2 regions of the Vibrio chagasii genome follow, and region 2 is predicted to be linked to the other one. Evidence: predicted binding sites of a transcription regulator. Region 2 holds the regulator's gene; the other holds the start of a gene.
What was found. The regulator MetJ, encoded in region 2, represses methionine synthesis genes. The targets are predictions, from matches to a motif close to TTAGACNTNTANANGTCTAA.
Positions count from the first base shown of each region.

Region 1: metA (homoserine O-acetyltransferase MetA) is a predicted target of MetJ. The motif match lies at 2,957-2,976, and genes of this name have one in related genera.

Region 1 is NZ_AP025465.1:1,539,419-1,546,905, reverse strand. Features, by position in the region: partial or broken gene OCV52_RS07120 (GGDEF domain-containing protein) at 1-374, opposite strand, end outside; gene OCV52_RS07115 (M20/M25/M40 family metallo-hydrolase) at 654-1,760, shown strand; gene OCV52_RS07110 (DUF3859 domain-containing protein) at 1,866-2,288, opposite strand; gene OCV52_RS07105 (AAA family ATPase) at 2,367-2,735, opposite strand; gene metA (homoserine O-acetyltransferase MetA) at 3,000-3,941, shown strand; gene pilW (type IV pilus biogenesis/stability protein PilW) at 4,123-4,863, shown strand; gene rlmF (23S rRNA (adenine(1618)-N(6))-methyltransferase RlmF) at 4,957-6,201, opposite strand; gene OCV52_RS07085 (M48 metallopeptidase family protein) at 6,206-6,703, opposite strand; gene OCV52_RS07080 (glutaredoxin family protein) at 6,857-7,093, shown strand.
Region 2 is NZ_AP025465.1:3,131,543-3,139,029, forward strand. Features, by position in the region: gene metF (methylenetetrahydrofolate reductase) at 1-717, opposite strand, end outside; gene OCV52_RS14495 (bifunctional aspartate kinase/homoserine dehydrogenase II) at 994-3,405, opposite strand; gene OCV52_RS14500 (O-succinylhomoserine (thiol)-lyase) at 3,408-4,589, opposite strand; gene metJ (met regulon transcriptional regulator MetJ) at 4,797-5,117, shown strand; gene OCV52_RS14510 (malic enzyme-like NAD(P)-binding protein) at 5,314-6,603, opposite strand; gene rpmE (50S ribosomal protein L31) at 6,937-7,155, opposite strand; gene priA (primosomal protein N') at 7,486-7,487, shown strand, end outside.

The DNA of each region.
Region 1 (7,487 bases), 1.6 Mb from region 2:
TCAGCAAGGTTGTTGATCTCGTCTAAATATCCCATCACGGCTTTAGTGTCTTGCTGATGTTGCGCCACGTTCGTCAATATCATAAGACGGTACGCTTTGTAGATGACTAAGTCTCTTGTTGGATGCAGGCGAGGTAGTTGAGCCAGCGCTTTATCAGCGAATATGGGATCGCTTCGAGACAAATCGAGAATATGAATTAGCTTTTTTCCATATTCTGTTTTAGAAAGTTCTTTTTCTGGGGTGTAAACAGCGGGCTCGTTGACTTGCGAGTTAGTCAAATCTACATCGTTGATTGGATACAGCAGAAAGAAGCCCAGAAAAGCACTCATTGTAACAACAAGCAGGAATGACCCTAAAACATTGTTTTTATTAATTTATAAGTGCCATTATCAATCGCATAGTTCTCTTACTATTCGGGCAGTGTTCTTACTTTCTGCATGGTTAATTTCGGTTTGCAGTATACCCGAGCAATATACAGATTAAAATGTTGTCAACTTATAGAACTGGATCTTGTTTTTCTCATAATCTGGAATATTCAGGCGGTTTTCTTGATTTAACTCAGGCAATCATCCTACAAAGAGGCGTTATAGTGATTTTCCTGTTCCTACCTCCGTAGTTTTTTATAGCTAGCGGACACATAATGAGAATTAACAATGACCCAAATTAATGAACAACGTCTAGTCGACCATTTCTGCGATCTTGTGAAAATCGATAGTGAATCTCGCAACGAAAAAGTAATTGCTGAAGCGCTGGCTGAGCAGTTAGGCGAACTAGGTTTTGACGTACATAAACTGGCGGTTCCTGAAGAAGTATCGAATGGCTTCAACATCTACGCGCGTTTAGACGGCACGCTACGGGGTAGCACAGTATTCAGCTGCCACATGGACACAGTAACCCCAGGTATCGGCATTGAGCCAATCATCGAAGATGGCATCATCCGTTCAAAGGGCAACACTATCCTAGGTGGTGACGACAAGTCTGGCATTGCGGCTATCATGGAAGCCGTTCGCTGCATTCAAGCTGAAGGTCAAGCACACAAGACCATTGAAATTGCATTCACCGTATTCGAAGAAGGCGGTCTATTCGGGTCTTTGAACTTCGATATGTCTTACATTCAATCTGAGCATGCTATCGTTCTAGATACAGGCGGCCCTATCGGCACAATCGTAAACGCTGCTCCAGGCCAACAAAAGATCGTTGCAACTATCAAAGGTCGCCCTGCTCACGCTGGGCTAGCACCAGAAGAAGGCATCAGTGCAATTCAAGTAGCAGCAGACGCTATTACTAAAATGAACCTACTTCGTATTGATGAAGAAACAACTGCGAACGTGGGTATTGTTGAAGGCGGTCAAGCGACTAACATCGTTATGCCAGAACTAAAAGTGGTTGCGGAAGCTCGCTCACTAAATGGCGACAAGCTAACAGCGCAAGTTGAACATATGATTTCAACGTTTGAAGAGAGCGCAAAGCAATTCGGTGCTGAAGTAGAAATCGAATCAACTCGTGCTTACGATGCATTCGTTATTGCAGACGATAACCCGCACATTCTTTCTATCAAATCGGCGTTCGAGAAGCTTGGCGTTACTGCAAACACCAAGCGCACCGGCGGCGGCAGTGATGCAAATAACTTCAATGCGAAAGGTCTAACAACCGTTAACCTATCTACAGGTATGGCGAAAGTGCACACCACTGAAGAGTACATAGCAGTGAAAGACATGGTTGCTATCACTGAGTTTGTTGTGGCTTACGTAACGCAATAATCTTACTTCTAAGCTAGATAAAGAATGTCACCTAGCTAATGTCAAAAAGCCGAGTTCTATAAGACTCGGCTTTTTTATTGTTCAAATTTGTCTAGAAGTTCGAGGCTAGAACCCCCTGCGCTTCCAGAACTGGCCTTGATCTTTTGCTACTAGGTCGAATGTCTTATCTGCGATGATGTTGCCTTTAAGTTCGACCGTCATGCGCCATTTACCGATCTTGTTTGAGACTGGTGCCCAAATGGTGTCGCCTAGGTAGAAATCCCAATCGTTATTGCCGACGTACTCTTCACCATCGAACGGCTCAAGCACTTCGCCTTTGTCGGTTGTGATATCCGGGTGATAAATGCAGTAACGGATCTTTTCACCTTTGGCTTTTTTGATATTCAAGATATAGCCAAATTCAACGTCGATTTCAGCGTCAACAGTGGTGGTAAACTCTTGGATTTTTGGTAGGTCTTTAGATTTAGAATCCCACGTGGAGTAAATACCGTAAGAAGTCATCTCTACGACAACAGAACGTTTTGCCATTTCAATCGTTACCTTGGAATTGCTTTGTTAGTTTAATATGAGGGTTTACCCACTCTATGGAGCGGCATGAATGTAGAGCTACTCTTGCCAATCTCTCGCCATGCGCTTAATCACCGATGGTTCAATATCGTGAATAGTGCCGTAGTTTTCTCGGCAAACTTCAATCACTAAATCCGCCTTGTATTTGAGAGCAAGTTGACGATAAGCCTTCATTTCCCAGTGTTTAATGAAGGTATTCGATACGACGACGTCCTTCCCTTGCTTTAGACCATTTTCAGCGGTGTTCTGGCACCACTCATGGGCCTGTTGTAACTGTTTAGGATCAAAGCAGTACTCACCTTGTTCGTTGACAAAATACATATCGGCTTCGACATGCAAGGCGTCATAAGTTTTTGCTTTTGTTGACTTACCCGAACCTGGCAGCCCTCGAATGAGTATTAACTTCATTGATACATTACGGCTTAAATCAAAAACATGAGTTTATCGTAAATAGTACTCTGTTGCTCTGATTACTACCGATATCCGTACTCAATCACTCTTCTACACGTCTTTGCATTGTTGAGCAGAGACAATAACCACAAGACGACTAAGTGCTCTCTTGATAAAAACACAAATAATTTACAACTATCCATTTTGTATATCGACAAGCGCATCAAACTATTATAGATTTAGAAGTATAGACGTCTACATATCTAGCTTAGGGAGAAAGCTGTGCCTATTCGCATTCCAGACCAATTGCCAGCGAGCGATGTTCTTCGTGAAGAAAACATCTTTGTTATGCCGCTATCAAGAGCATCGACACAGGAAATCCGTCCACTTCGAGTCTTGATCCTCAACCTAATGCCGAAGAAGATTGAAACCGAGACTCAATTCTTACGCCTACTATCCAATAGCCCGTTGCAAGTGGATGTTGAGCTGCTTCGAATCGATGATCGTCCAAGTAAAAATACACCGACCGAGCACTTGGATAACTTTTACCGTCAATTTGAGATGGTCAAAAACCGTAACTTTGATGGACTGATCATCACTGGTGCGCCACTGGGCTTGGTTCAGTTTGAAGATGTTATCTACTGGGACCACCTAAAAACCATCATGGAGTGGGCTAACAAGCATGTTACCTCGACTCTCTATGTGTGCTGGGCTGCTCAAGCGGGCTTGAAACTGCTGTATGACTTACCGAAGCGTACTCGTAAAGAGAAGCTTTCGGGCGTTTACAACCACGAGATTCACAACCCTTACCACCCTATTCTGCGTGGTTTTGATGACACCTTCTTAGCGCCACACTCTCGCTATGCGGATTTCTCACCAGAGTATCTAGCAGAGCATACCGACCTTGATGTGCTTGCAACTTCAGATGTCGCTGGTGTGTATCTAGCATCAACCAAAGACAAGCGAAACGTGTTTGTGACTGGTCACCCTGAATACGATGCACACACGCTTCACAATGAATACATCCGTGATTTAGGTGAAGGCATGGAGCCAGTCATCCCTATCAACTACTACCCGAACAATAACCCAGACAACAAACCGGTCGCAAGCTGGCGCAGCCACGGTCACTTACTGTTCTCAAATTGGCTAAACTACTGCGTTTACCAACAAACGCCTTACGATTTGGATCACTTCAGCGAAGAGAACTTCACCAAAGACGATTAGCTATTCGCTATTTAGTCAGTAAAAGAAAGCTGCGTACAATAAGCTGTTGATTCCTTTAACGATGAAAACAAGCCAGTTGTACGCAGTTTTTTTATGGAGAGTGGGTCGCATTCCACCATAGATTTACCACCTTATGTTTACCAATTTCATATGATTGTCTGGTGTTCATAAGGAGCTTCACATGCCTGCCAAGTCGTTGTTTTCAAATCCCCTATTCTCAGCTCTGATTGCTTCTATCTCATTGTCTGGCTGTGTCTCTGTAACAGAAGGACCACCGAAAATAGAAAGCGATCCTATTGCTATGTCAGAATCTCGCATTGAATTAGGTTTGGGATACATGGGCCAAGGCAACATGGTAAGGGCTCGTGAAAATCTAGAACTTGCTATCAAACACGCACCGAGTTATTACCGTGCTCGGCTCTCTATGGCCCATTACTATGAACAAGTGGGTGAAGTCGATGAAGCGAGTTCTGCATATCGAAAAGCGTTAAGCCTAGACTCAAGAAACGGTAACGTGCTCAATAACTACGGGACGTTTTTGTGTAAGCAAGGCGAGTATAAACAAGCCGATAAGTACTTTAATCGCGCCATTGACCAGCCCTATTACTACTTAGTATCCGCCAGTTATGAGAATGCGGGGTTTTGTGCTTTTAAGGCAGGTAATACAGAACAAGCCAAGTATTACTTCACGCGCGCCATTGACCATGATCCGAACCGAGTAAAGTCGATATTACAGCTATCTAAAATTGAAGTGAGTGAAGCCGATTATAATGACGCTAGGCTTCGTCTGTTTAAGTTCCACCAGCGGTATGGCTATCAAATTCCATCGCTTCAAATTTTAGTCGATCTCGAAAAGAAAGCCGGAAACCATGCGCTTGAGAAGAAGTACCAAAGTAAGTTGGATGAATTGCTCTCTGCTTAACCAAATCTAATAAAAACGGGCTTGTTGATTGAACAACAAGCCCGTTTTTATTTAATAGAATTCACGATACTTTCTAGTTTAACGTGTGAACCCTTATTTAAGCGCGATCCATTCTTGTCTTTGCTCGTCGTCCATAAAAGTCCATGCTACAAAGCGACTCACTTTCTGGCCTTGAGACATCTCTACGACTTTCACTTGTTTCGCTTTAAGCTTACCAAGTTCAGAACGAAGCATATCAACGTTGTCTTTCTTCGAAATTAGCGTCGTGAACCACAGCACTTGAGTCGCAAACAATTGGCTCTCTCTTGCCATTTTCATGATGAATGCTGCTTCACCACCTGGGCACCATAACTCCGCTTTTTGACCGCCAAAGTTTAAAATTGGCTTATTTTGCTTGGCTTTTTTCGTTTCAGGTTTGAACGTTTGACCCGCTTTCTTAGCTCGGTTTGCCGCTAAGTTGTCTAGTTTACGCTGTGTGCCCTTTTCTGCTTCCTCTAGAGAGCTGTGGAATGGAGGGTTACAAATAGTGACATCGTAACGTTCGTTATCTTTGATTACGCCCTTAAAGATAGATTCAGAGTCAGCTTGCAAACGTGCTTTGATCTTACCCTTTAAATTAACGTTACTTTCAGCAATGAAATTCGCGGCTTTCACCGACACTGGGTCAACATCACTACCCGTGCAACGCCATTTGTATTCTGTGGCGCCAATAATTGGGTAGATACAGTTCGCACCAACACCGATGTCTAGCGCTTTCACTGATTGATGATTATAAGGTTTGCCCTGGCCATCGCTATTAAGAATGTCTGCCACTCTGTGAATGTAATCCGCTCGACCAGGAATAGGTGGGCACAAGTATCCAGCAGGAATATCCCAGTGCTTAACACCATAATGATGCGCCAATAACGCTTTGTTGAGTAGTTTAACCGCCAATGGATCAGAGAAATTGATCGTGTCTTCGCCTACTGGATTCTTAATTAAGCGCGCTTTTAGTTCTGGCAAAGCCGCGACCAATAGCTCGAAGTCGTAGCGCCCTGTGTGCTGGTTTCTTGGGTGCAAACCCGCTGCTGGCTTTACGGTATTCTTATTGCGTTGTGAACCACCGGTGCGCTTCGAGCCAGAAGGCTTTTGAGAGCCGCTCGATCTTTTGGGTGCGTTCTTATTAGAAGTGTCTTTTTTAAAAGGAGCTTTGCCCTTCCCGCCTTTGTTGTTTGGTTTACCAGAAGCTCGCTTAGCTTTGTTCTGTCCAGCCACTTTTGAATCCGTACTGTTACGGTTTTTATCAGAAGCACTGTTTTTTGACAGACTTAACGTGGTTCTATTTTGTGATTGGCTCATTGGGCTACTTCTTTAAATCTAAATAAATCATGAATAAACGGGCATCTAACTCAAGTTGATGATATTCCGGTTCCATGTGACAGCATAGTTGGTAAAAGGCTTTGTCGTGGTCTTTCTCTTTAATGTGCGCCAGTTCGTGCACCACCAACATTCTCAACAAAGGCTCAGGAGCATTACGAAAAACACTGGCGATACGAATCTCATTCTTCGATTTGATCTTGCCACCGTGGTTTTTGGCGACATATGAGTGCAAACCTAGTGCATTATTGATTAGGTGAATCTTGCCATCATAAATGACTTTACTGATGGGTGGCGTTTTCTTCATATAGCGATTTTTAATCTCAATCGCATAATCAAACAGGGCTTTCTCGCTTTTTATTTCGTGATTCTTTGGGTAGCGAGCTTCAAACCATGGCACCAATTTACCTGACTCAACAAGCTGAGTGACAGGATCGATAATGTGCTTTGGATAGCCTTGGATATAGCGTAATGAAGGATGCATGCAGTAAGACCGTACAAGTTACGTCACATCAAAATGTTATGACGTCGAAAATTGAGCCGCATAGTGTAACTGATCACACTTTTCTAATCACCTAGGATTCGTTACACTTTAACAAGATTCATCAAGAGCTAGACTCAGCAAGAGAATGTAAAAATGAAACGTGTTGTATTGTACGTCGCAGACAAATGCCCGCACTGTAAAGATGCCCAAAGATATTTGGACTCTAAGAAGATTGTTTACCGCCTAACAAATGCCAAGATGCAACGTGGCCGCAAAGAATTACAAGCGATGGGGGCTCGTTCTATCCCGGTTCTTAAAATCGGTGACCAAATCATGGTCGGATGGAACCAAAAGAACTTCGACAAGATGTATAACTCAAAAAACACTTAACGCTATGTAAGTTGTTATACCTCTTTACAACAAAGCCCGAATATCTCACCAAAGATATTCGGGCTTTGTGTTATCAGTATAGGAAACCAAGGTCTACCTTCCCTTTTCGCCACTATCCTTTTACCTTCAGAACACCACTACAAGACGCGCACCTGTATTTCTCTTTTATACCGAGAACTTTGTCAACTGATGTTCTACGAACTCTAATGAGCCTTCGTTCTTTACACTTACATTTCATGGAGCTAGGGTTGCCTAATTGATTAATTTAAAGGCAACTAATATCTACCAATCACTGCTTGTTAACCATATTGTAGGGCACACATTTTTCACAGCATAATATAATCGACGAATTAATTTTCAAACGGGCTCATTACTCTCATCTCAATACCTAGCC
Region 2 (7,487 bases):
AAATTGCTTCGCCATCCAGCCTGGTACTTTTACGTTATTCATCGCAGCAAAGCGAGACGCTTGCTTAAAGTTAGAAACTGGTAAGATACCCGGTACAATCTCAACATCAACGCCAGCCGCTACACAGCGGTCACGAAAACGTAGGTAGCTCTCTACATCAAAGAAGAACTGAGTGATGGCACGGTTTGCACCGGCATCCACTTTACGTTTTAGGTTGATAAGATCTGATTGAGCGCTTTTCGCTTCAGGGTGAACCTCTGGGAATGCCGCCACTGAAATATCAAAGTCGTGACGAGACTTGAGTAGCTCAACGAGGTCAGATGCGTACATCTCAGGCGCTCCGCCACCTGGTGGAATATCACCACGCAGCGCAACGATACTCTCAATGCCATTTGCCCAGTAATCGTCAGCAATTTGAATCAGCTCTTCGCGACTCGCATCAATACACGTTAGGTGCGGCGCAGCAACTAGACCTGTTTGGTTCTTGATTTCTTTAATGATTGAGTGGGTACGGTCACGCTCACCCGAGTTTGCACCGTAGGTCACTGATACAAATTTTGGTTGAAGCGTTTTAAGACGGTGAACAGAATTCCACAGGGTCTCTTCCATCTTTTCACTGCTTGGTGGAAAAAACTCAAATGACACATTGATGTTGTCAGAAAGCTCAGCGATATTCTGATTTAAAGCGTCGATATGACTAGCGTGTGTGTATCCCATCTTACTCTCCCTGTGGCAAAAGCAACCACTAAAATCTCAAATCCTCAAACGACGTTTAGACGTCTATATGTCCACAGGATGTATTGAATACGATTTAATGTCAACAGATCCATTATGAATTTTTTTCAAGTAGATCGTGAGTAAAACTCAAGTCGTTAGATGGGTCGCAAAGCAGAAATAAGGAAGAAAAAAGGCTGAGAAACACATCGTGCTTTCAGCCTTATTTATCTTAGTGAAGAGTATGCTATTTAAGTGCCATAGCAAATGATTTGAGTATTAGAACAGGCTCGACATTCGGTTCAAATCAGACTGAATTGCACCAGCCGTCACTTCACGTCCAGCACCTGGGCCACGAATAACCAATGGGTTATCTTTGTACCATTTACTCTCAATCGCAAAGATATTGTCGCAAGGCAGCAAGTTCGCCAGAGCGTGCTCTTTCGATAACGCTTCAACACCTACGGTTGCTTTGCCGTTCTTCTCTAAACGCGCGACGTAACGTAGTACCTTTTGCTGAGAATGCGCTTTCTCCAAACGCTCAGCCAACTCCTCACTCAGCACAGAAGCTTTGTCAAAGAAGTCATCCACCGATAGGTCTTGCAGCTCTTCAGGGACCAGTGATTCCACTTTTACGTTTTCAGGTTCGATATCTAAGCCCGACTCACGAGCCAGAATCACCAACTTACGCATCACATCTGAACCATCGAGGTCAGCACGAGGGTCTGGTTCTGTCAGGCCTTGTTGCCATGCTAAATCCACCAGCTCGCTGAACGGCACCGTGCCATCAAACTGCTGGAACAACCAAGACAAAGTGCCTGAGAAGATACCCGACAGCGCAATAATATCGTCGCCACTTTCACGTAGGTCACGTACCGTGTGGTTAATTGGTAAGCCCGCACCAACGGTCGCGTTGTACAACCAGTGACGGCTGATCTTAGCAAACGCATCTTGAACCTGATGGTAATACTCGCTTGATGCGGAGCCTGCCACCTTGTTCGCCGAGATCAAGTGAATGCCTTGCTGAGCAATCTGTAGATACTTTTCTGCAAGAGCTTGGCTGGCAGTAACATCCAAAACCACAGCTTCGTCGTAGCCCTGAATAGAGCCTAAACGCTCCAGCCAGTCGTTTCCATTGTTAGCAATCGCTTCGTCATCAAAGCGCTCACCGACAGAGGTTGCATCGATACCTTGGTCGTCGAACCAATAGGTTTGGCTATCAACCACAGCAACCAATTCAAAGTTCATTCCGCGACGCTTTTCGAGCTCAGCCTTTTGCTCAGCAAACAGACTTAACCAGCTTGAACCAATGTTACCCTTACCACACAAGGCAATCGCAACACGCTTCTGCGCTTGGAATAGTTGAGAGTGAATGCCCTTCACTAGGCTCGATGTTTCACTCTTACGAATCACTGCCACTAAACTCAGACCAGAGTTCGCTTCAGAGATAAACTCAACCGATGAACTCTTTAGCTGCTGATAAAAACCGTAGCAGTGGTTAGGGTTCTTCGTTACGCCCGCACCTACAGCAGCAATAAGAGAGAAGCCCTCTTTCAGCTTAATCTCAGCTTCAATCGCGTGATCTTGTAGGTACTCTAGAGCGCCACCAGCGATCTCTTCTGTATACGCGAGACGCAAGCAGTGTTGATCCGGTTCTAGCTCATAAGCCAGCGGCTCTAGTTGAGCACGCTTAAGCCCTTCAAGCACCTCACTTTCTAGACGGTCGAAATCGTGCCCGTGACCAAACGTCAGTTGCACAATCAGCACTTCATCCAGAGAGGTAATGATTTTTGCACCACGACCCGATGCCAATACACGCTCTATCTGTGTAGAGCCCGCCTCTGGCTGATAGCTGCAACGCAAGCTCAGATCCATCGCACTTTGCGCGACTGGCTGTAGTGTGCGGCTATGAAGCACAGGTGCGGCAAGACGAGCGAGTTCACTCGCTTCATCAAGACGAAGTAGAGGCAGTAAACACGCATCCGACACCAAGCGAGGGTCAGCACTGTATACGCCTGCTACATCACTCCAAATCGTTACGCGATCCACTTCAGCTAAAGCGCCAATCACGGTTGCTGAATAGTCTGAACCATTGCGACCAAGTAATACGGTTTCACCTTCAGTATTTTGCGCCATAAAGCCGGTAATCACCACACGACAATGGGCATGTTGCGCTAACGCTTCTTTAATCAGAGGATAAGAACGAGCACGCTCCACTTCAGGCTGAGCGCCCACTTCTGCACGTAAGAAAGCACGAGCATCTTGTGCGACAGCTTGTAAATCATGTTGGCACAACAAAGCAGCTAACAGACGTGAAGACCAAACTTCACCGTGACCTAGGACTTGCGCTTTTTGTGCTTCGCTTAGAGGAGCCGTTAGCTCGCCCAAAGCGGTAAATTCTTGTTGGATAGTCGCCGTAAGTTGCTCTGCAGGCTCACCTTCAAGCAGTGCTTCAATCAGTTCAAGCTGGAACTGACGAAGGGTTTGTAGGCACTCATGAGCAATACGCCCATCTTTATCAAGCGCTTCTACAAACTCAATCAAACGGTTAGTGGTTTTGCCTGCTGCCGAAACAACCACTAAGTCTGTTGCTGATGAATACTCTCTAAGAATGTTGACCACGCGTAAGTAACACTCAGGGTCTGCTAAACTGCTACCACCAAATTTATGTAGCTGGCGAAAGGCTGCCATTGTTACCCCTCCCCTTCAGCGATAAAGCCTTGTGTTTTTTCAAACGCTTGCTTGAGGTCATCAATCAAATCTTCAGCATCTTCAAGGCCAACAGAAAGACGCAGCAACTGTTGAGAAACGCCCGCTTCTGCCAGTGCTTCTTCACCCATCGCACGGTGCGTCATCGACGCAGGGTGACAAATCAAGCTTTCAACACCGCCCAGCGACTCCGCCAAAGAGAACAGCTCTAACTTATCGACAAAGAACTTAAGCGCCTCGAATGAGCCCGCAAACTCAAAACTCAGCATTGAACCAAAGCCAGACTGCTGCTTCTTCGCGATATCATGACCTGGGTGTTCAGGAAGGCTTGGGTGGTAAATTGTACCAACGAGATCTTGCTGCTGCAGAGACGCCAGAATTTCACGTGAACTCTCTTCGTGAACTCGCATACGAGCACCTAACGTACGAATGCCACGTAGCGTCATGTAGCTATCAAATGGTGTGCCGGTCGCACCAATACAGTTACCCCACCATGCTAGCTCTTCAGCGTGCTCTTCTGTTTTAGTGATCACCACACCACCAATCACATCTGAATGTCCGTTGATGTATTTAGTCGTTGAGTGGATAACAAAATCCGCACCCAGCTCTAAAGGCTTTTGGAACACTGGTGTCAAAAATGTATTGTCGACAGCAACCAGAGCACCAACCTCTTTCGCTTTACGGCAAGTTTCTGCAATATCAACTACACGAACTAAAGGATTCGATGGTGTTTCAATTAAGATCAACTTTGGCTTAAGCGCGATCGCCGCATCCAGTGCCGCTTGATCCGATTGATCAACAAACAGAACTTTGAAGTCACCTTTTAGTGAGCGAGTGTTAAACAAACGGTAAGTACCACCATAGCAGTCGTGTGGTGCGACAATCAGATCATCACTGCCTAAGAAAGCAGAAACCCATAAGTTAAGTGCAGAAGTACCGCAGTTAGTAACCACTGCACCTTTGCCCGATTCAAGCTCAAACAGTGCCGTTTCTAATAAACCGCGGTTTGGGTTACCTGAACGGGTGTAATCGTACTTTGGCACTTCACCAAAAGCGGGAAACCCATAGTTAGTCGAAAGATAAATAGGTGGGACAACGGCATGGTGTTGCGTGTCTGACTCGATACCAGTACGTACTGCGATTGTTGCTGGCTTCCGGCTGCTCATAGGTGCTTCCTTACAAGTTTGCGTCTGAGAGTCACAGCTGCTTGTCGGCATTTTGCGGCTGTGTTAGATATATGTTATCCACTTTACTTTCATAAACGTGAGACGTCAACACTTCTAGACGTCTATATGTCTTTGCTTATGGCGGTAAATCCCGCTAAAATCACCACTATTAATTTAATCTAACAACTAAAGTGATGAAGGTACGCAATGGCCGACTGGAATGGTGAATACATAAGCCCATATGCTGAGCATGGAAAGAAAAGCGAACAAGTAAAGAAGATTACAGTTTCTATCCCTTTAAAAGTGCTAAAGGTGCTTACTGACGAGCGTACTCGCCGCCAGATCAACAACCTGCGCCATGCAACAAACAGTGAGCTACTGTGTGAAGCTTTTCTACATGCGTACACAGGCCAACCACTGCCAACAGATGAAGACCTTCGTAAAGACCGCCCAGATGATATCCCTGCTGAAGTGAAAAAACTGATGACAGAAATGGGCATCGAGTTCGAAGCGTTTGACGAAGAATAACAATAACTCAGTCACTGCCTTCAATATTGATTCGCTTTAGCTGAATGTTCACATTACTGATTCGTCTTATCAGTGTTCTGTGAATAAGAGACATAAAAAAACCGACTCCAGATGAGTCGGTTTTTTATTATTTGTGCTCTATGGAGCAACCGCTATAACAAGCGACTACTCCATCCAGTCGCTATGCCATATGCTTCTATGCCATGTAGTTAGCAGGCATCTCGATACGCGCAACGCCAGATTCAACGGCCGCTTCTGCTACTGCTTTCGCTACGCGAGGAAGTAAACGTGGGTCCATTGGCTTAGGAATGATGTAACCCTTACCGAACTCAAGTGACGTCTCACCCGCTGCTTTTAATACTTCCGCTGGCACTTCTTCTTTCGCCAGTTCACGAATGGCTTTAACCGCTGCAAGCTTCATTTCGTCATTGATTTCGCTTGCACGCACATCAAGTGCACCACGGAAAATGAATGGGAAACAAAGTACGTTGTTTACTTGGTTAGGGTAATCACTGCGGCCTGTACCCATAATAAGGTCAGAACGAACTTCGTGAGCAAGCTCAGGCTTGATCTCTGGATCTGGGTTTGAACATGCAAACACAACTGGCTTATCAGCCATTAATGTTAGTGCTTCTGCCGGTAGTAGGTTAGGGCCTGATACGCCCAAGAATAGGTCAGCACCTTCGATAACATCTTCAAGCATACGCTTATCTGTGTTGTTTGCGAATAGTTCTTTGTATTCGTTCAGATCATCACGACGAGTGTGGATCACACCCTTACGGTCAAGCATGTAGATCTTCTCACGCTGAGCGCCACACTTAATCAGTAGCTCCATACACGCAACCGCCGCTGCGCCAGCACCTAAACAAACGATCTTACACTCTTCTAGCTTCTTACCTTGAAGCTCGATCGCGTTCAGCATACCTGCTGCTGTTACGATCGCAGTACCGTGTTGGTCATCGTGGAATACTGGTACATCACAACGCTCAATCAGGCGACGTTCAATCTCAAAACAGTCTGGTGCTTTGATGTCTTCTAGGTTGATACCGCCGAATGTATCTGCGATGTTCGCAACTGTATCGACAAACTCATCGATTGTGCGGTGTTTTACTTCAATATCGATAGAATCTAAACCAGCGAAACGCTTAAACAGTAGCGCTTTACCTTCCATTACTGGTTTAGAAGCAATTGGACCAAGGTTACCTAGGCCAAGAATCGCAGTACCGTTAGAGATAACTGCAACCATGTTGCCTTTACCTGTGTACTTATAAACGTTATCAACGTTCTGTGCGATCTCACGAACAGGCTCAGCCACGCCTGGGCTGTATGCAAGTGCTAGGTCTTCTGCAGAGTTTGCAGGCTTCGTCAGCTCAATGGCAATTTTGCCTGGAATTGGGAACTCATGATAATCAAGAGCTTGCTGACGGAATTGTTCTTGAGGTGATAATTCTTGAGAGGATTGATCTTGGCGGCTGTCTTCAGACATAGGTGTAGGTTCCTAGGATATTATTATTAGGGGGATCTTGTTCATGTTAATGGATGTACTTCAAAGTTCCTAGGTGGTAAAGGCCTCTGTCTCATTAAAAAACGAGATTTCACTACTAATAAGACCAGTGAGCAGTTGAAATTACTATCGCTTGTTGAACTTTCGAGCGGATTTGCAGTGATGAGTAATAAGCGAAGAATTACCCTTCAATATAGAGGCAAGCTGCTTGGTGTAGGAGAGAATGAAAGCTTGAGGGGAAAGTCTGTATTTTCTCAAATTTCAGGCAACAAAAAAGGACACCGAAGTGTCCTTTTTATGTCTAAATAGCGAGAATTACTTCTTGCTAGAAAGAGCACCGAAACGCTTGTTGAAGCGATCAACACGGCCGCCTGTATCTACGATACGTTGCTTACCAGTGTAGAACGGGTGACATTTGTCACATACGTCTAGGTGGATTGATTCTTTTGCTAGCGTTGAGTTGAACTCAAAAGTGTTGCCGCAAGAACAAGTAGCAGTAACTGCTTTGTATTCTGGGTGGATTCCAGCTTTCATGGGATAACCTCAAGTAGGCCGTGTCGCTATACGATTCTAAGCCGCACACCACACGTAGTTTAAAAAAGAAATAAAGACACCGCTCATCACTAAAGCGCGACGAAGCCATACCTTTAAGGTGCAGTATAGTAATGAATCTGTGAAGTAGGATCAACTGATTTGATACATTTTTCGCCAATATTGATATTATTTTCTTCATCTATTGAAATTCTTTGGCGGCAGCGACTTTCAGGCACTCACTTCCCCTTGTCAGCCAAACTGTTTCTCGAATTTAACCGCCTTATCCTTTAGACTGTTCGCTCTCGTCAACTCAGATAAAGCCGTCCCTTTAT